DNA from 3 places in the Micromonospora sp. CPCC 205561 genome. Region 2 is predicted to be linked to each of the others. Evidence: riboswitches for the same ligand, from Rfam matches in the RefSeq annotation. Region 2 holds a riboswitch; each other region holds the start of a gene.

Region 1 (6,482 bases), on a different contig from region 2:
CGAGGAGGCGCTGCCGCTGCTGGTCCGCCGGTTCCGGGAGGAGAAGTCCAGTTGCCTGTTCGGGGTGATGTCGCTCTGGCAGGGCGTCGACGTGCCGGGCGACGCCTGCCAGCTGGTGGTCATCGACCGGCTGCCGTTCCCCCGGCCCGACGAGCCGCTGGCGGCGGCCCGGGCGGCGGCGGTGGACGCGGGCGGCGGGTCGGGCTTCGCCGCGGTCAGCGTGCCGATCGCGGCGGTCCGGCTGGCCCAGGGCGTGGGCCGGCTGATCCGCTCGACCGGCGACAGGGGCGTGGTGGCGGTGCTCGACTCGCGGCTGGAGTCCGCCCGGGGCTACGGGCCGTTCCTGCGTCGCTCCCTGCCGCCGTTCTGGTACACCACCCGGCCGGAGGTCGCCCGGGGTGCCCTCGAACGCCTCGCCGGGGCCTGAGCTCTCCGCGACCGCGTCCCGCACGCGCGGAACCGGGGGCCTCGCCCTCGGCGGGCCCCCGGTTCCGGGAGGGTCACGCGCGGCCCGGTGCGGGACGCGTGGGTGCGGACGGGTGCGGTCAGGGGGCCTGGGAGGCCACGACGACGGCGTCGGGCGGGGTGTCCGGCACGGTTCGGGCGGCGAGCCGGCGGACGGCCGTGTTGAGCACGGCGATCAGCGGCACCGAGACCAGCGCGCCGGTGATCCCGGCGAGGACCACGCCGGCCGCGATCCCGATGATCACCGCGAGCGGGTGGATGGCCACCGCCCGGCCCATGATCAGCGGCTGGAGGAGGTGCCCCTCCACCTGCTGCACCCCGATCACCGCGCCGAGGATGATCAGCGCGGTCACCGGGCCGCTGTCGACCAGCGCGACCAGGACCGCGACGACGCCCGAGAGCGTCGCACCGACGATCGGGATGAACGCGCCCAGGAAGACCAGCGCGGCGAGCGGGAAAGCGAACGGGATGTCGAAGATGACCAGGAAGACGCCGATGCCGACCGCGTCGATGAAGGCGACCAGCACGGTCGCCCGGACGTAGGCCACCAGGGTCGCCCAGGACGCCCGCCCGGCGTCGTCGACCTTCCAGCGGGCGGCCACCGGGAGCAGGCGGACCACGAAGCGCCAGATCCTGGTGCCGTCACGCAGGAAGAAGAAGGTCGCGAAGAGCACCAGCAGCGTGCCGGTCAACACCTCGGCCAGCGTGGCGGCCGTGGAGAGGGCACCGCTGGTAAACCTCTCGGTGTTGTTGTTGATCCAGTCCTGGCCCTCCTCGATGTAGTTGTCGAGTTGGCCGTCCGAGAGGTGCAGCGGGCCGGTCTTGAGCCAGTCCTGGATCTGCCGGACGCCCTCGGAGGACTTCTTGCTCAGCTCCGGCACGCCCTGGATGAACTCGTTCACCACCAGCGTCAGCGTGCCGATCACCCCGGCCAGGCCGCCGACCAGCACGACCGCCGTCGCCAGCGACCGGGGCAGGCGGGCCCGCAGCAGCCAGCCGACCGCCGGCGCGAGCAGCGCCGAGAGGAGCAGCGCGATCGCCAGCGGGATGACCACGATCCGGATGGTGCCGACGATCTTCAGCAGGGCCCAGGCCACGACGCCGACCACGATGAGCCGCCAGGACCAGGCCGCGGCGATCCGCAGCGCGTGCGGCACGTCCGCGTCGTCCCGGCTGGAGGTGGAGGTGTGCGTGGCGCCGGGCGACGCCGCGCCGAGCACGGTCGCGGAGGGCCCCGCCGCCGGCCCGGGGGACGTCGGCGAGGCCACGCCGGCCGGTTCGGGAACGTCGGCCGGCTCCGTACGGCGTGCCCGCGCGGACTCCCGGCCCGACTCGTACGCGTGACGGAGCCGTCCGCGTATCCGCTCGAAGCGGCTCAAGCGCACCTCCTGGCAAGAGAACCGGCCCGGCCCACGCCGGTGGGCGGACAGGATACGTCCGACGACGCCACCGTAGGGCAGGTCTGCCACACAATGCCCCAGCCCCCCGGTGCGTAACCGCCCACGACCGGCCGACCGGGACACGGTAGCGTTTCCGGCGTGACCGCCGACCAGAATCTCGACTCCGGGCTGCCGATCCGCCTGCTGCACGACCGCGTGCTGGTGCGGATGGAGGGGAGCGAGGGTGAGCGACGCTCGACCGCCGGAATCGTGATCCCGGCGACCGCCGCCGTGGGCAAGCGCCTCGCCTGGGCCACCGCCGTGGGCGTGGGGCCGAACGTGCGCGCGATCGTCTCCGGCGACCGGGTCCTCTTCGACCCCGACGACCGCTCCGAGGTCGAGCTGCACGGCCGCGGGTACGTGCTGCTGCGCGAGCGCGACGTGCACGCCGTGGCCGCCGAGCGGATCGAGAACGACTCCACCGGCCTCTACCTCTGATCGCGCCCCCGCCCGCCCCGGATCGGGGCGTCGGCGTCGTTTGCCTCGCCCCCGGCCGGGAAGCCAGCCGCACCACCGGCCTGGGGAGGGACGATGCCGGTATTCGTGAAGAAGCTCTTGATCTGGGGGAGCGTCGCGTTCCTGATCTACTTCATGGCCTTCCGGCCGGAGGGCGCGGCGGAGATGTTCAAGGCGATCGGGGCGGGCCTGATGGCGATGGCGCAGGGCCTCGGTGACTTCCTCACCAGCCTGATGACCTGACGACCCGGGGCCGTCCCTGACCGAGGAGCGGCTCCGGTCGGGTCGGGCCGGGGCCGGCCCGACGCCCGCGTCGAGGCCGACCGCGTGACGCGTAGGTCAGGGACGGCCGGGCGGCCAGGCTGCCGGCGGCGGCGGGCCGCCGTACCAGCCCGGTGCGCCGTGACCGGCCGGGTAGGCCGGGGGCGGCGGCGGGGCGAGGATCACCGGGATCGGCACCACGGGCTCGTCCGGTGCCTCGACGACGCGCTGCGAGCCGTCCGGGAAGCGCAGGTGGTAGCGGCTCCCGTCCCAGATCCCCGCCGGCGCCTGCGGGTCCCTGCCGACGAAGAACGCCCGGTACGCGCCGATCGACTCCAGCAGCTCGCGTTCCTCCCGCGCGGTCCGCTCGCGGTCCGCCGGCCGCCGGTCCAGGCCGCGCAGGGCGCCGTCGCGCAGCAGCGCCAGCCGGGTCGCGGCGAACTGGTAGCCGCGCATCGCCTTCAGTCCCGCGTCGCCGGCCACCCGCTTGGCCCACGCCCGCGCCGCGTGCCGGCGCCCCAGGCTGCTCAGCGCCGCCACCTCGGGCGGGGTGAGCCAGCCCGCTCGGACGTAGTCCGGCAGGGTCCGCTCGGTGAGCCGCCCCTCCCAGGCGCGCAGCCACACGGCGAGCCCGACCATGCCGAAGAAGACCGGCACCATCACGCCGATGAAGCCGTACAGCATGATCAGCATCTGGCCGGTGGCCTGGGTGAGCGTCGGCAGCAGGTTCCAGAGGCCGTGCAGCATCATCGCCAGCAGCAGGCCGGCGATCGGGGCGAGCACCCGGACCCACCGGTCGGCGGCGCGCGCGGCGATCCCCAGCCCCACCCCGGTCATCGAGGTGAAGAGCGGGTGGGCGAAGCCGAAGAGCAGGATCCGGACGATGAAGACGGCGATGACCTGCTGCGCGCCGGTCGCGGGGCCGTACCGCTCCACGCCGGTGGCGTAGCCGTAGCCGCCCAGGTAGAGGATGTTCTCCACCATGGCGAACCCGATCGCGGAGAGCCCGCAGTAGACCAGGGCGTCGGTGATGCCGGAGATCTCCCGGCGGCGGAAGATCAGCAACAGGATCGGCCCGAGCGCCTTGGTCAGCTCCTCGATGAACGGCGCGACCAGCACCGCCGTCAGCGCGGTCGGCAGCCCCCACGCCTCGAAGCGCCCGGCCCAGAACTCGTTGACGGTCAGCGAGGCGGCGGTGGAGACGAACGCGCCCCAGGCGAAGCAGAAGACCAGGTACTTCAGCGGCTCCGGTTCGTAGCGGTCCAGCCAGAGGAAGCAGCCCACCAGCACCGGAACCGGGAGGATCGCGGCGACCACGCCGATCAGCAGCGCCTCGGCGCCGAGGTTCTCGCCCAGCGTGAAGACCATGAACAGCGCGCACGCCGCGATGAACAGGACGGTCGCGGCCAGCACCAGGAACCGACGCCAGCCCAGCCGGCGCAGCGGCATCCGGGGAGCCCCGCCGGCCGGCGGGACGGCGGGCGCGGTCGGCGACGGCGGCAGGGGTACGCCGGGCGGGGTGTCGGCCATGCGGTCAGCGTAACCACCGCGGGCCGGCTGGTCCGGGCGCATTCGCCCGGCTATGCTGCCCGCAGGTCACGAGCGCCAGCGTCAAGCCCCGGCTTGCTGGCCGGCAACCCTCGTCGAGTTCGCGGTGGGGTGCCCCGGGTGATGACCGGGCCCGGCCCGTGAACCGCGCGCCGGGCAAGCGCGGACCCCGCCCGTGTGTGCCCACCCGGGGTCCCTGGACCCGGAGGTCGGCCATGACCGTCACTCTCGTACCCCCGCCCGCGCCGCGGCCGGCCGCCGCCGTCGGGCCGCTCGACGTGCTCGGCGTGCCCGGCCAGGTCAACCTGGACTACGCGGCGACCGCGCCCTGCGCGCGGGTCGCGGCCGACGCGGTGGCCGAGCTGCTGCCCTGGTACGCCAGCGTGCACCGTGGCGCCGGAGCCCTGTCGCGGCGCTGCACCCTCGCCTACGAGCGCGCCCGGCAGACTGTCGGTGACTTCTTCGGCGCCCGCGCCGACGACCACGTGGTCTTCACCCGCAACACCACCGACGCGCTGAACCTGCTGGCCCGGGCCCTGCCCGCCGGCACCACGGTGGTGACCTTCGGCGGTGAGCACCACGCCAACCTGCTGCCCTGGCCGCGCGGCTCGGTCCGGCTGCCGGTGCCCCGGGAGCCGGCCGAGGCGGTCCGCGCGCTGGCCTGCGCGCTCGCCGAGCTACGCCGGCCCGGCACGGGGGGCGGCCCGCGCCCCGCGCAGGGCCCGCCGGTGCTGGTCGCGGTGACCGCCGCCAGCAACGTGACGGGCGAGCGCTGGCCGGTGGCCGAACTGGCCCGGGTGGCGCGGCGGCACGGGGCCCGGATCGCCGTGGACGCGGCGCAGCTCGCCCCGCACGCGCCGGTGGACGTCGCCGCCCTCGGCGTCGACTACCTCGCGGTCTCCGGTCACAAGCTGTACGCGCCGTTCGGCGCGGGGGTGCTGGTCGGGCGGGCGGACTGGCTGGACGCCGCGCCGCCCTACCTGGCCGGCGGGGGCGCCACCAGCCACGTCGGGGCGGCCACCCACGATGTACGGTGGTCGGCCGGCCCCGGCCGGCACGAGGCGGGTACGCCGAACCTGCTCGGCGCGGTCGCGCTGGCCGCGGTCTGCGCGGCCCTGGCCGACGCGGACCGGGGGGCCCTGCACGACGCCGAGCAGGCCCTGCTGGCCCGGCTGCGCGAGGGCATCGCGGCCCTGCCGCACGTGGTGGAGCTGCGCACCTTCGGGCCGGGCGCGCCCCGGGTGGGCATCGTGTCGTTCGCGGTGGCCGGCCGGGACTCGGCGGAGGTGGCGGCCGAGCTGGCCCGCGCGCACGACATCGGGGTACGGGACGGCCTCTTCTGCGCCCACCCGCTGGCCCGGCGGCTGCTCGTCGAGGCGGCGACGCGCAGCGGCCGGCGGGACCTGCCGCCGACCGCCCTGCGCGCCAGCATCGGCCTGGGCAGCACCGCCGCCCACGTGGACCGGCTGCTCGCCGCCCTGGCCGCGCTGGCGTGACGTGGCGGCCCGCCGCCCGGCCGCCCGGCCGCCCGGCCGCGCCGATCTTGCACTTGCCGCCCCGACAATCCGGACTCAAGCCTCACCTCGAAGGCCGAAAGTGCAAGATCGCGAGGGCGGGGGCGAGGGCAAGGGGCGAGGGGCGGGGGCGAGGGGCGGGGCGGGGCGGGGCGGGGGCGTGGGGCGGGGCGGGTCAGCCGAGTGGGGGTGTGGCGGGGGGTCTTGGGGCGTCGCTCCGCTCCCCCGCGTCCCGCGGCCGGTCCAGGTCGCCGAAGGACTGGCGCACCCCCCGGTTAGCCTCCTCCTGCGTGAGGCCCGAGGCCACCATCAGGTCGCTGGCCGTGGTACGCACCTGCGCGACCACCACGCTGCCGGAGAAGCCGACCCCGTCGGCGTACGCTCGGCCGGCCTCGCTGACCGCGCGCAACGCCCGCTCCCGCGCCTGCTCCGGTTCCTCCCCGACCGCGAACTCGTGCTTGAGCAGGCGTACCGACTCGGCCAGGTGGGCCAACGCGTCCGGCATCGACTCGGGGACGGGCTCCTCGTCCTCGATCAGGGTGACGGCGCGCCGGATCAGCGTGCCGGCGTTGCGCATCGCCCGGTCGAGCGGGTCGGCGGCCTCGGCGTAGTGGGTCAGCTCGTCCCTCCGGTGCCACCGGGCCGGCGAGAGCATGGCGGTCTCCTTCGCCCCCTCGATCGCCTCGGTGAAGGTGGAGAGCTCGTCCTGGTTGTTGCGGAGCCGTTCCAGGGCGCGTTGCGCCTTCTCGCGGTCGCGGTTCCGCAGGGCCTCCGCGGCGGCGTCCAGCTGGTCGGCGAG
Region 2 (6,482 bases):
CCGCCGGCCGAGAGTTCGGCCATCAGCCCCAGCACCCCCTTGACCAGCTCCGGATCCAGGGCGGAGGTCGCCTCGTCGAAGAGCATCACCTGCGGGCGCAACGCCAGCGCGCGGGCGATCGCGACCCGCTGCTGCTGCCCGCCGGAGAGGTGCGCCGGGCGGGCGTCGGCCTTGGCCGCCAGCCCCACCAGCTCCAGGTGCTCGCGGGCGACGGCCACCGCCTCGTCCTCGCCGAGCCCGCGGACGCGACGCAGCGCGAGGGTGACGTTGCGCAGCACGCTCATGTGCGGAAAGAGGTTGAACTGCTGGAAGACCATGCCGATCCGCTGCCGCAGGGCGTCCGGGTCGTCGCCGAGCACGCTGCGCCCGTCGAGCAGCACGTCGCCGCGGTCGGGCTCGATCAGCCGGTTGATCGTGCGCAGCAGGGTGGACTTGCCCGACCCGGACGGCCCGATCACGCAGGCCGTCGCCCCGCGCGCCACGTCCAGGTCCACCCCGCGCAGCACCCGGTGCGCCCCGAAGGCCAGGTGCACGTCGCGGACGCGCAGGCTCACCGGTGCCGTCGTGTCGATGCTCATCGCTGGTTCCCTCCCGCCGCGCCCGGCAGCGCCAGGTCGAGGTCGTCGTCGTCACCGGGCGCGGTGGCCTGCCGGCCGTGCCGCAGCCGCCGGTCGATCCAGTTGACGGCGTGCGTCAGCGGAACCGTCAGCGTCAGGTAGCACAGCCCGGCCAGCAGCAGCGCCGACTGGTTGCCGGTGTTCGCCGCGTAGTCCTGCCCGATCCGGAACAACTCCCGCTGGCTGGCCAGCAGGCCGAGGAAGTAGACCAGGCTGGAGTCCTTGATCAGCGCGATCAGCTGGTTCACCCAGGCGGGCAGCACCCGGCGGATCCCCTGCGGGACGATCACCAGGCGCATCGCCTCACCCCAGGACAGGCCCAGTGCCCGGGCCCCCTCCAGCTGCGCGGCCTCCACCGACTGGATGCCGGAGCGGAAGATCTCGCCGATGTAGGCCGCCGCGATCAGCGACAGCGCCAGGATGCCCAGGGGGTACGGGTTGGGCCCCCACACCCGCATGCCCAGCGGCGCCAGGCCGACGCCGATGAGCAGGATCGTCGCCGCGGCGGGCAGGCCGCGGAACACGTCGGTGTAGACCCGCGCCGGCCACCGCAGCCATCGGGTACGCGAGATGCCCGCGACGGCCAGTGCCATGCCCAGCACCGAGCCGAGCAGGGCGGCGGAGACCGCCAGGATCAGCGTGTTGGGCAGCCCCACCGTCAGCATCTCGGGCAGCGCCTCGCGCATGGAGTCCCAGTCGAAGAAGGTCTCCCACAGGGTGCTCAACGGATCCATCGTTCCTCCCACCGCCCCGCCCGCTCGTCGTCCGTACGTCTCAGGAGGTGGCCGACGCCGACGGCACCGCAACCGTGCCGCTGCCCGGCTTGAAGTCGGCCGGGATCGGGCGGCCCGGGTAGTACTGGGCCTGCAGGCGGCTCCACGTGCCGTCCGCGATCACCTCGTCGAGGCCCTTGTCCAGTGCCTCGCGCAGCTTGTCGTTGCCCTTGGCGAACGCGTACGCCGTGGGGGCAGGGCTGAGCAGCTTGGCCGCCACGGTGATCTTGCCGCCGCTGTCGGCGGCCGACTTGTCGCCGATCTCGGCGGGGGCGATCCAGGCGTCGGCGGTGCCGGCCTTGAGCTGGTTGATCGCGCCGTTGTAGTCGGGCACCCGGACCGGGTCGAGCCCCTCGCCGGTGGCGTAGTCGTCCTGGACGGTGCCCTGCACGACCACGACCCGCTTGCCGGCGAGCTGGTCGAATCCGGTGATCGACGAGCCGGCCGGCACGTCGAGTCCGAAGTGGCCGAAGTCGTAGCCGTTGCCGAAGTCGACGGTCTTCCTCCGCGCCTCGGTGATCGTGATCGAGGAGCTGCCGACGTCGAACTTGCGGTTGTTGACCTGGGAGAGCAGGGCGGAGAAGTCCGTGCCGACGAACTCCACCTTCAGGCCGACCTTCGCGGCGACCGCGGTGAGCAGGTCGTTGTCGAAGCCGGTGAACCTGCCGTCCTTGAGGTAGACGTTCGGCGGGGCGTCGGTGAGCGTGCCGGCGCGCAGCACGCCCGGCTGGAGCAGGCCGTACGGGTTGTCGGCCGAGGCGCCGGAGGCGTCGTCGCCGCAGCCGGTCAGCGCGGTGGCGGCGAGGACGGCGGCGACGCCGAGGGCGGCGGCCCGGGTGAGGGAGGAAAGGATGCGCACAGGTGTCTCCGATGAGGTGTTCCGGTGGCGGGCACGGGCGTGCGTCGCCGACGGTGCGCCCGGTGGGCGTACCGCTGGGATGGGTCGTGGCAGAAGGGGTGGCGCGCCTAGCGCGCGTCGCCGGGGCGACAGGAGGTGGCGCAGACCCGCATCGTGTCGACGTGGCGGCGCCGCGTCAGGGCCGGCTCCGTCGGGGCCACGGCGGGGCCCGCCGGTGGGGCGAGGCTGCGGAAGGACATGGCTCTCCTCGGTCGGTGACGACCCGGGAACCAGGCCGCGCTTGCACCGGAACCACTCCGGTGCCTGGTCCTCACCCGGGGCACCCCTGCGCGGACGAGGGTTGCCGGCCAGCGAGCCGGGGCTTGACGCTGGCGCTCATGACCTGCCGACGAGGCTAGCAGCCCGTCCCCGGCAACCGTCCAGCCGCTATGACGACCCTCACCCGGGCCCGGGTCACTCCTCGATCGCCCCGCCCACCCGCCGCAGGTGCCGGCGGAAGGTGTAGGCCGGGTCGGTGGCGCGGTGGGCCAGGTACTCGGCGAAGCCGGTCTGCTCGCGCAGCGTCTCCCCGGCGCGGATCCGCCGTGCCTGGACCCGCTCGACGTCGCGGATGCGCTCCGCCGCGGCGAACAGCTCCGCGGCGCGCCCGGCGGGGAGGAAGAGCGCGCCGTCGTCGTCGGCGACCACGAGGTCGTCGGGACCCACCAGGTGCGGCCCGACCCGGGCGCTGGTGAGCGTTTCCGGCTCCCTTGGGTCGAGCCGGGTCGGCCCGAGGGGGAGGGCGCCGTAGCTGAACACGGGCAGGCCGATCTCCACCAGCTCGGGAGTGTCCCGGTGCAGGCCCCACACCAGCAGCCCGGCGATCCCGGCCGCGACGCCCTCCAGCACCGCCAGTTCGCCGACGCACGCCTCGTCGCCGCGGCCGCCGTTGTCGATGACGAGCACGTCGCCCGGGGCCGCGTTCGCGTACGCCTCCAGGAACACGTCGACGCTGCCGTGGTGGCGCACCGGCAGCACCCGGCCCGCGATCCGGTGACCGGGGACGACCGCGCGGATCCCGGCCGGCGCCGCGCGCGGCGGCACACCGAGGCCTACGCAGGCGTCGGCGATCAGCGGCGTGGACAGGTCGGCGAAGCGCTCCCGCATGACGTCCCTCCCGGCGGTGCCCGGATCGTGGGCCGTCATCGTAGGGAGCACGGGCGGTGCCGGGGCGAGGTCCAATCCTGCCCCGCTGGCATCGCGCCCGGCACGCCGTCGCGTGCTCCCTCAGACCGGGACCCTCTGCTCCGCCGCCGGCTCGCCCGACTGTCCGGGTACGACCGCCGCCGGCACGCGCGGCATCGTGAAGACGAACCGCGTCCCGCCCTGGTACGCCTCGTCCAGGCTCAACGTCCCGCCGTGGTGCTCGACGACCTTCTTGCAGATCGCCAGGCCGATGCCGGTGCCCGGGTAGGCGCCCCGGGGATGCAGCCGCTGGAAGATGACGAAGATCTTCTCGGCGTACCGGGGGTCGATGCCGATGCCGTTGTCCTCGACCGCGAACGACCAGCCCTCCGGCGTCTCCGCGACCGTCACCCGTACCAGCGGGGCCCGGTCGGGGCTGCGGAACTTGACGGCGTTGCCCAGCAGGTTCTGCCACAGCATGGTCAGCAGGGTCGGCTCGCCGCGCACGGTGGGCAGCGGGTCGTGGGTGATGGTCGCGCCGGCCTCCTCCACCGCCCGGGAGAGGTTCGCCTCCGCCTGCGCGAGCACCTCGGCCAGGTCGACCTCCCGCTGCTCCGCGTAGACCCGGCCGATCCGGGAGAAGGTGAGCAGGTCATTGATCAGCTCCTGCATCCGGCTCGCCCCGTCGACGGCGAAGCCGATGTACTGCCGGGCCCGGTCGTCGAGCTGGTCGGCGTAGCGGCGCTCCAGCATCTGGCAGAACGACGCCACCTTGCGCAGCGGCTCCTGCAGGTCGTGTGACGCCACGTACGCGAACTGCTCCAGGTCCTCGTTGGAGCGGCGCAGCTCGGCTGCCTGCTGTTCCAGGGCGTCGCGGTCGTGCTGACTGCTCTCCCACGCCTGCACCACCGTGCGGCGCATGGTCTCCACGTCGGTGGTGAGCCGGGCGATGTCGGCCGGGCCGTCCGGCCGCAGCCGGTGCCGGAAGTCGCCGCCGGCCACCTGCCGCACCGAGGCGCCCAGCCGGTCCAGCGGCCGCAGCACCCTCGTGCGTACGAGCACGGAGCCGACGATCCCGCAGAGCAGCAGGGCCGCCAGGATCGACACGAAGGTCAGGTCCCGCAGCGCCCGGGCGCGGTCGAGGTCGCCGCGGCCGGCGTCACGGATCCGGTCCAGGCGGCCGACCAACCCGGTCAGCTCGGCGCGTACCGCCTCGAAGGTCTCCGCGTCCCCCGTCACCAGCGGCGCCAGCTCCTGCGGCGTCGCGCCGGCCCGCCGGGCGCCGACCAGGCGCTCGGCGAACCGGTCGCGCCAGCGGTCGGCCAGCCGCTGCGCCTCGTCGAGTTGGCCCAGCGCCGCCGCTTCGCCGGTGAGCAGGCCGCGCAGCCGCGTCATCGTCGCGCGTTCGGCCTCGACGCCTCGGCGGTAGGAGTCGACGAACCGCGCGTCGCCGGTGACGACATGGCCGCGCACGGCCGCCGCCTGGGCGAGCAGGCCGCTGTCGAGCTGCCCGACCGCCGTACGGGCCGGTGCGATCCGGTCGGCGAGGTGGTCGGATACCTCGGCGGTGTGCCGCAGCACGGCGGCGCCGGCGCCACCGCCGAGCAGGACGAGGGCGGTCATCGTCAGCAACAGGACGGTGAGCCAGCGACGGGTCGTCATCTGCCGGCGGAGCGGTGTCCCGGAACTCGCCTCACTGCCCACGAGCTGCACCCTAGCCGAGGCGGCGGGCCGGCCGTGCGCGCGCGGCCGGCTTGCCGGCGGGTGGTACGAGTGTCCTGTGTCCGTGACCGACCACGCGCCAGCCGACCCGCCGACTCCGGACGTCCGGCGGCCGCGGAGAGCCGTTGCGCCGATGGCCCCGGCGGCCGTCGCGACCACAATGGCCACCGGAGGCGGTCCCACCGCCCCCACGACGGGGGAGGTGCGGGCGTGAGCGGGTGGCAGGTCTCCGGCTACCGGGCGGTGCGGCAGCTCGGTGCCGGCGCGTCCGGCCGGGTGGACCTCGCCGTGCACGACGCCACCGGCACCCCGGTCGCGATCAAGTACCTCACCGGCGGGATCGGCGACGACCCGTCGTTCCGCACCGCCTTCCGCGCGGAGGCCCGGCTGCTGGCCGAGATCGACGATCCGCACGTCTCGCGCCTCTACGAGTACGTCGAGTCGCCCACCGGCGCGGCGATCGTCATGGAACTGGTCAACGGCGTGTCGTTGCGGCAGATGCTGCGCGCACACGGGGCCACCACCCCGGAGTCGGCGCTCTGCGTGCTCAAGGGGTCGCTGGCCGGGCTCGGCACGGCACACGCCCGGGGCGTCGTGCACCGCGACTACAAGCCGGAGAACGTGCTCGTCACCGCCGAGGGCACCAGCAAGCTGGCCGACTTCGGCATCGCCATGCCGGTGGGCGGCAGCTCCGGGATCAGTGTCACCGGCACCCCCCGCTACATGGCGCCCGAGCAGTGGACGGGCGCGCCGGCCAGCCCGGCCTGCGACATCTACGCCGCCACCGCGACCTTCTACGAGTGCCTCACCGGCCGACCGCCCTACGACGGGCGGGACCTGCCGACCCTGCGGCGACAGCACGCCGACGCGCCGATCCCCACCGACCCCGCCCCCGAGCCGGTGCGCGACCTGCTGCGACACGGCATGGCCAAGCGGCCCGCCGAGCGCCCGCAACCGGCTCAGGTCTTCCTCGCCCTGCTGGAGCAGGTCGCCGCCGAGGCGTACGGGCGGCGGTGGGAGGAGAACGGCCTGCGCGCGCTGGCCCGGCGGGCGGCCCTGCTCGCCGCCCTGCTCCCCTTCCCGGACGGCACCGGCGGCGCCACCAGCCTGGCCAGCACCGCCTTCGCCACGGCCGACCGGTGGGCGTGGACGCGCGCCGGTCGGGCCCGCGCCGCGCTGGTCGGCGGCGGGCTGGCCGCGGTGCTGCTGGTTGGCGGGGCCGGGCTGAGCTACGCCGGGCGCGACGAGCCCTCGCCCGCCGCCGCGACGGCCCCGCCGCTGGCGGCCACGGACCTGACCGGTGAGCCGTCCGCGCCGGCCGTCGCGGCACCCACCCCCTCCGCCGGA
Region 3 (6,482 bases), on a different contig from region 2:
CGCCGGTACCCCGGGTGCACGATCAGGTCGACCGTGGCGTTCTCGGTGTTGTCGAGCTGCGGCAGCTCCAGCGCGAGGTAGCCGGCCGGCAGGCCGTCGAGCCGGGCCAGCGCCCAGAGCGGGGCGTTGCCCGGCATCGGGTGCCGGACCGACGCCTCGAAGCGCCGCCGGCAGAAGGGCGGGAAGTCCGGCAGATCGGCCTCGTTGGCCGCCGCGCCGATCCGGTAGGCCTGGTCGATCGCGGCCTGGTCGGCGACGTCGAGCGGCGCGATCGTGATGCCCATCAGGTGAGGGTGCGTCATGAAACGACGATCGGGCCAGCGATTTTACGCCGGCCCGATCGGAACGTTGGTCGGGAGGGACGCTCGCACAACGCCTCCGGCGTTGGGTCGCAAGAACTGAAAGTCTCCGGCGAAACGCCCTCCCGCAGGGAGCATCCTGCGCCGTCCCTTTCCTGCCGTCAAGTCCTCGGGACCGCATTTCGCGTACGCACAGCAAAACCACAGCTACCCACCGCTCCCCGCCCCCCCCTCCCCCGCCCCCTCCCTCCCCGCCCCGCCCCGTCCTGCCCCCTCCTGCCCCCGCGATCTTGCACTTTCCGCCCCCAGCCGGGCCGAAATGTCGGGAATGCGGGGGCGACGAGTGCAAGATGGCGGGGCGGGTGTGGCGGGGGCGGGGCGAGGGGTGGGGTGGGGGTGGGAAGGCGGGGCGGGTGGGGGTGGTCAGGAGAGGAGGTTGGCGTCTCGGGCGGCGCGCAGGGAGGGCTTGATGCGGTGGGTGGGGCCCACCTCGGCGGCCACGGCGTCGAGGGTCTTGAGGCCCTCGCCGGTGTTGAAGACGACGGTCTCCGCCGTCGGGTCGAGCCGGCCCGCCTCGACCAGCTTGCGCAGCACCGCCACGGTCACCCCGCCGGCGGTCTCGGCGAAGACGCCGGTGGTCCGGGCCAGCAGCCGGATGCCGGCGCGGATCTCGTCGTCGTCGACGTACTCCATCCAGCCCCCGGTGCGGCGCACCGCCTCCAGGGCGTAGAGGCCGGCGGCCGGGTCCCCGATGTTCAGCGACTTGGCGATGCCGGTCGGCTTGACCGGGACGATGGTGTCGCTTTCGGCGTGCAGCGCGGTGGCGATCGGGTTGCAGCCGGCCGACTGGGCGCCGAACACCTTCCAGCCGCCGGCCGGCGCCTCCACCAGGCCGATCTCGACCAGCTCGGTGAACGCCTTGTCGATCTTGGTGAGCAGCTCGCCGGAGGCCATCGGGATCACCACCTGCGCCGGGATCCGCCAGCCGAGCTGCTCGGCCACCTCGTAGCCGAGCGTCTTGGACCCCTCGGCGTAGTAGGGGCGTACGTTCACGTTGACGAACGCGGTGTCCTCGAACTCGTCCGTCTCCACCAGCTCGCCGCAGAGCCGGTTCACGTCGTCGTACGAGCCGTCGATGGCGACCAGCTCGCCGCCGTAGACGGCGGTGGTGACCACCTTGCCCTGCTCCAGGTCGCTCGGGATGAAGACCACCGACGGCGCGCCGGCCCGGGCGGCGTGCGCGGCGACCGAATTGGCCAGGTTGCCGGTGGAGGCGCAGGCGTAGCGGCTGAAGCCGAGGGCGTGGGCGGCGGTCAGGGCCACGGAGACCACCCGGTCCTTGAACGAGTGCGTCGGGTTGGCGCTGTCGTCCTTGACCCAGAGCGGAGCGGTGATGCCCAGCTGGGCGGCGAGGTGCGGGGCGGCCACCAGCGGGGTGAAGCCCGGGTCGAGGGTGACCCGCGTCGCCGGGTCCTGACCGGCGGGCAGCAACGCCGCGTACCGCCAGATGTTCTGCGGGCCCGCCTCGATCTGCTTCCGGGTGACCCGCGCGAGCGCGGCGGCGTCGTAGTCGACCTCCAGCGGGCCGAAACACTCGTAGCAGGCGTGCTGGGCGGCGAGCGGGTAGCGGGCCGAGCAGGCGCGGCAGACCAGGGCGCGGGCGGGGCTGGCCGTGGTGTCGATGCCGGGCGGGGCGAACGTCGACGTCATGTCGAGGGTCCTCTCATCTTTCCCCGCATCGCACCCTGCGGCGGGGACGGAATTGGCACCTGCCCCGCCGGTCGCTCTGCGATGAGCGCGCGGGGTGGTTGCCGGGGCGTCGTCGGGCCGTATCCCTCAGCCCCTCTGGATGAGGTATGCAGTTGTGCCGTCGAGTCTAAGCACCGACGCCGCCCGGACCGGCGGGACATCCCACGCTGTGAGCGACGCCGCAGGCCCGGCCGTCCGGCCGGACGGTCCGCGGCACGCCCCGCCGCCCGGGCCGTCGAGCGCTGCCGCCCTCCGGATGGACGCCGCGCCGGCCCTGGTCCACCACCGGCGGGCGCGCTGGCGCGAGGCCGCTACGGTGCGGGCACATCGACGGAAAGGAACGCGTGATGCGTCGCAAACTCGTCCCGGTGGTGGCGCTCTCCATGGCCTGCCTGCTGGTGGCCACCACCGCCTGCTCCTCGGGCAGCCGGAAGAAGCGGAGCCGGTCCGCCGACCGGGCCGCCGGCACCGCCGCGCAGCGGGACGACGCCGACGCCGCCCCGGCGACCAGCCGGGCGACCCCGACGCGCCGCACCGGTGACCGGCTCACCTGCGCCGCGCTGCGCGACACCCGGGTCGGCAGCCCGAAGGTCCGCTACCAGGGGTACGCGGCCCCGATCCCCCTCGCCGACGGCCGCTGGTCCGACCGGGACGGCACGACAGTGGAGTTGCAGCGGCCGTGCGCCGTCGGCGACCTCGACGGCGACGGCGCGGCCGACGCGATCGGAGTGGTCATGCTCGACGGCGGCGGCACCGGCCGCTTCTTCACCCTCGCCGCCTGGCGCAACGTCGGAGGAAAGCCGGACTACCAGGCCCAGGCCGACCTCGGCGACCGTACGCCGGTGCAGAGCGTCAGCGTCCGCGACGGCAGGGCGACGGTGGTCTACCTGACCCGGCCCGCGGACGGCCCGACGGCGGAGCTGAGCATCCGACGCACCGCCGTCTACCAGCTCAGGGGCACGAAGCTGGTGGAGCTGAGCCACGCCGACACCCGCGCGACCGGCACCGACGGCGGCACGGCCGGCTCCGCCGACGGCGACACCGCAGTGGACTCCTCCACCCGCAGGCGCGGGCCCCGTTCCCACTGACCCCGACACGCCCCCGCTTACGTCGGTGCGGGCCCGCCACCACCCGGGCGAGGCGGACCGGCGGCTCCCGTCCCGCTCCGACCGCGTCGGCCGGGTTCCGGGACCGGTGATGTCGTGGCCGAGCCGGCGCGACAGGCGCCCGGAGGGTGCCCGGAGCGGTGGTCGCGCAGGTGGGGCGGCCGAACCGCGCTCGACGGCCGCCGTCCCAGGATCGGCGCCGCACCGGCGGGTGCGATGATCGGGCGATGGCACTTCCCGAAGCCCGACCCGCGGCGCGCCGTCACCGGGGAGTTCCAGACCCGACGCGGACGGTCGGGCTCGCGGTCTGCGGACTCGTCCTGCTGGGCGCCTGCTCCCCGGCGGGTGACCTGCCGTCGGTCGAACCGGCGCCGAGCAGGGTACCGAGAGGGACCGCGCCGGCGTCCGGGGCCGCCCCCACCGCCGGCTGCCCGGACTCCGGCGTCCACATCAGTTCGCCGGGCACCAGCGCCGCGATGGGTCTGCGGGCCCTCGGGCTGGAGCTGGTCAACTGCGGCACGGAGCCCTACCGGCTCGACGGCTACCCGGTGCCGCGACTGTTCGACGGCGACGGCGACCCGATCCCGGTCCGGGTGATCGACGGGGCCGAGGGGATCACGTCGGGCTTCGACGATCCGCCCCGGCCGCTGATCCTGCGGCCCGGCGAGCGGGCCGGCGCCGCCGTGCTCTGGCGCAACCTGGTGACGGACCCGACGGTCGTCGCCACGGCCGGCGAGCGGCTGGAGGTCGCCCCCGCCGTGGGCCGGTCCGCGCAGGTCGTCGGCCTCGACGGGCCGATCGACCTCGGCAACACGGGCCGGATCGGCGTCAGCGCGTGGCAGAAGCGGGCGGCCGACCCGGCGCCGACGCCCACCCGCCCGCTGCCGGGCGACCCGGACCCGGGCGGCTCGGCGCCGAGCAGTTCGACGCCGCCGCTGCCGTGAGGCGCGCAGGACCTCAGCTGGTGATGTCCTTGCGGGTGAAGCGCCAGAAGGCCAGCCCCCAGAAGAGCGTCGCGTAGCTGATCGCGGAAATCGCGCCGCGTACCACGTCGTCGGTCTGCACCGGCGTCGACAGCAGCCCCAGCCAGGCGTTGCTGTAGTGCGTCGGCAGGAACGCGCGCAGCGCGCCCAGCGCGGTGATCTGGTCGAGGATGCTGGAGAGGATCCAGAGCAGCACCGCGCCGCCGACCGCGCCGAGCGCGGCGTCCGTGACCACCGACAACAGGAACGCCAGGCCGGCCACCACCAGGAGGACCACCGCCAGGTAGCCGAGGGCCCCCAGCAGCCGCAGCAGGCCCTCCCCCGGTTCGAGCTGGGCGGCGACCGTGCTGCGCAGCGGCTCCCAGCCGTAGCGCAGGGTGCCGATCAGCAGGGCGGTGCCGGCGAGCAGCAGCAGCGCCAGGGCCGAGTAGACGAGCGCGACCAGCAGCTTCACCGTGAGCAGGCGGGCGCGGGGCACCGGTACCGCCAGCAGGTAGCGCAGGCTCCCCCAGCTCGCCTCGCTGGCGACCGTGTCGCCGCAGAACAGCGCCACCACCACGACCATCAGGAACGACGCCGACACGAAGATCGTGAAGAGGGTGAAGTTCAGCCCGCCAGAGGTGGCAAACTCCACCAGGCTGCCGAACTCCCCGCGCCCGTTGTCGTCGTCGCCCGTGTCGAACTGGAACGCGATCAGGATGATCAACGGCAGCAGCACCATGAACCCGAGCGCGAGCTGCGTACGCCGCCGGGACGCCTGCCGCCGGAACTCGGCGCCGAACGGCAGGGTCGCCGAGGGCCGGTAGCCGGCTGCCGCGCCCGCCGTGGGTGACGTGCCCGCCATCATCGGTCCCCGCTTCCCCGAGAGTTCTCGCCCACCAGGGCGAGGAACGCGTCCTCCAGGCGGCGCCGCGGCACCACCCGGTCCACCCCGATGCCGGCCCGGACCAGCTCGGCGACCACCTCGCTGCGGGCGGTGCCGTTGGTGTCCACCACGAGCTGTCCCTCGCCGTCGGGGAGCACCCGTACCCCGTGCAGGCCGTCCAGCACCGCCCGGGCGGCCACCGGATCGGTCACGTCGAAGAGCACGCTCGGCGACTCGCCGACGATCTCCTCGACCGGGCCCGACGCCACGATCCGGCCCTTGTTCACCACCACCGCGTGCGTGCAGGTCTGCTCCACCTCCGCCAACAGGTGGCTGGAGACCAGCACCGCGCGCCCGTCGGTGGCGTAGCGCTGGAGCACCCGGCGCATCTCCGCGATCTGCGGTGGATCGAGCCCGTCCGTCGGCTCGTCGAGCACCAGCAGCTCGGGCAGGCCCAGCATGGCCTGCGCGATGGCGAGGCGCTGCCGCATGCCGTGGCTGTAGTTCCTGGTCCGCCGGTGCACGGAGTCGCCCAGCCCGGCGATCGCCAGCGCCTCCTCGAAGTGCGCGTCCTCGGCCGGCCGGCCGGTGGCCCGCCAGTACGCCCTCAGGTTCTCCAGCCCCGACAGGTGCGGCAGGAACCCCGGCCCCTCGACCAACGCGCCGATCCGGGACAGCACCGGCGACCCGGGCACGAGCCGGTGCCCGAAGACGTAGATCTCGCCGGCGGTGGGCTGGGTCAGCCCCATCAGCACCCGCAGCGTGGTGGTCTTACCCGCGCCGTTCGGGCCGAGCAGGCCGACGACCTGACCGGGGTGCACCTCGAAGTCGACGTTCGAGACGGCGACGAAGCCGTCCGCGTACTCCTTGCGGAGCTGCCGCACGGCGAGCGGGACGCCCGCGTACTCCGGGTGCACGGAGCTGTCCTGGCGGCGGTGCCGGCGGCGGACCACGGCGACGACCACCGCGAGCCCGACCGCGATCGCGGCGAGCAGCCCGACCAGCACCCAGCGCCACACGGTGGCGGAGGTGGGGATCGGGTCGCCGGCGACGGTCGGCAGGCCGACCGCGCCGTTGGCCGCGACGGTGTGCACGGCCGGCTGGACCGGGGTGGCGTACGCCTGGTCCGAGGTCGCCACCACCACACGCAGCCGGTGCCCGGCCTCGATCCGGCGCACGATCGCCGGCAGGGTGACGGTGACCGGCCGCGCGGCGTCGATCTCGCGCGGCAGGCCGGTGAGCCGGACCGGGGCGACCAGGCCGTTTGGCAGGGTGGCCGCGCCGTTGGGGTCGACGTCGTAGAGCTTGACGAAGAGCACCGCCTCGCCGGTCGGCGACGCCGCCCGGATGTCGACGGTCGGCGCGCCGACCACGTCCACCGCCTCGGCCAGCGGCTCCGACTCGAACCGGGCGTGCTGGCCGGGGATGTCCCCCGCCACGCCGCCGAGCAGCGCCGACAGCTCGCCGGCGAACGGCACCG

The links. Region 2 has a riboswitch for S-adenosylmethionine ahead of V6V16_RS24755 (ABC transporter substrate-binding protein). Riboswitches for the same ligand answer to the same signal wherever they lie in the genome.
Region 1: another riboswitch for S-adenosylmethionine. It lies ahead of V6V16_RS24075 (aminotransferase class V-fold PLP-dependent enzyme); the one in region 2 lies ahead of V6V16_RS24755 (ABC transporter substrate-binding protein).
Region 3: another riboswitch for S-adenosylmethionine. It lies ahead of thrC (threonine synthase); the one in region 2 lies ahead of V6V16_RS24755 (ABC transporter substrate-binding protein).

What each region holds. Positions count from the first base shown of each region.
Region 1 is NZ_JBAKHV010000061.1:6,747-13,228, reverse strand. It holds partial or broken gene V6V16_RS27950 (ATP-dependent DNA helicase) at 1-427, shown strand, start outside; gene V6V16_RS24095 (AI-2E family transporter) at 546-1,988, opposite strand; gene V6V16_RS24090 (GroES family chaperonin) at 2,004-2,342, shown strand; gene V6V16_RS24085 (hypothetical protein) at 2,436-2,603, shown strand; gene V6V16_RS24080 (PrsW family intramembrane metalloprotease) at 2,700-4,193, opposite strand; SAM riboswitch class IV at 4,216-4,338, shown strand; gene V6V16_RS24075 (aminotransferase class V-fold PLP-dependent enzyme) at 4,385-5,665, shown strand; gene V6V16_RS24070 (FUSC family protein) at 5,859-6,482, opposite strand, start outside.
Region 2 is NZ_JBAKHV010000065.1:21,786-28,267, forward strand. It holds gene V6V16_RS24745 (amino acid ABC transporter ATP-binding protein) at 1-572, opposite strand, end outside; gene V6V16_RS24750 (amino acid ABC transporter permease) at 575-1,351, opposite strand; gene V6V16_RS24755 (ABC transporter substrate-binding protein) at 1,392-2,249, opposite strand; SAM riboswitch class IV at 2,521-2,632, opposite strand; gene V6V16_RS24760 (RraA family protein) at 2,703-3,395, opposite strand; gene V6V16_RS24765 (sensor histidine kinase) at 3,516-5,117, opposite strand; gene V6V16_RS24770 (serine/threonine-protein kinase) at 5,346-6,482, shown strand, end outside.
Region 3 is NZ_JBAKHV010000015.1:11,098-17,579, forward strand. It holds gene V6V16_RS10850 (GNAT family N-acetyltransferase) at 1-284, opposite strand, end outside; gene thrC (threonine synthase) at 723-2,009, opposite strand; SAM riboswitch class I at 2,020-2,155, opposite strand; gene V6V16_RS10860 (hypothetical protein) at 2,396-3,136, shown strand; gene V6V16_RS10865 (DUF4232 domain-containing protein) at 3,382-4,098, shown strand; gene V6V16_RS10870 (ABC transporter permease) at 4,112-4,984, opposite strand; gene V6V16_RS10875 (alpha/beta fold hydrolase) at 4,981-6,482, opposite strand, start outside.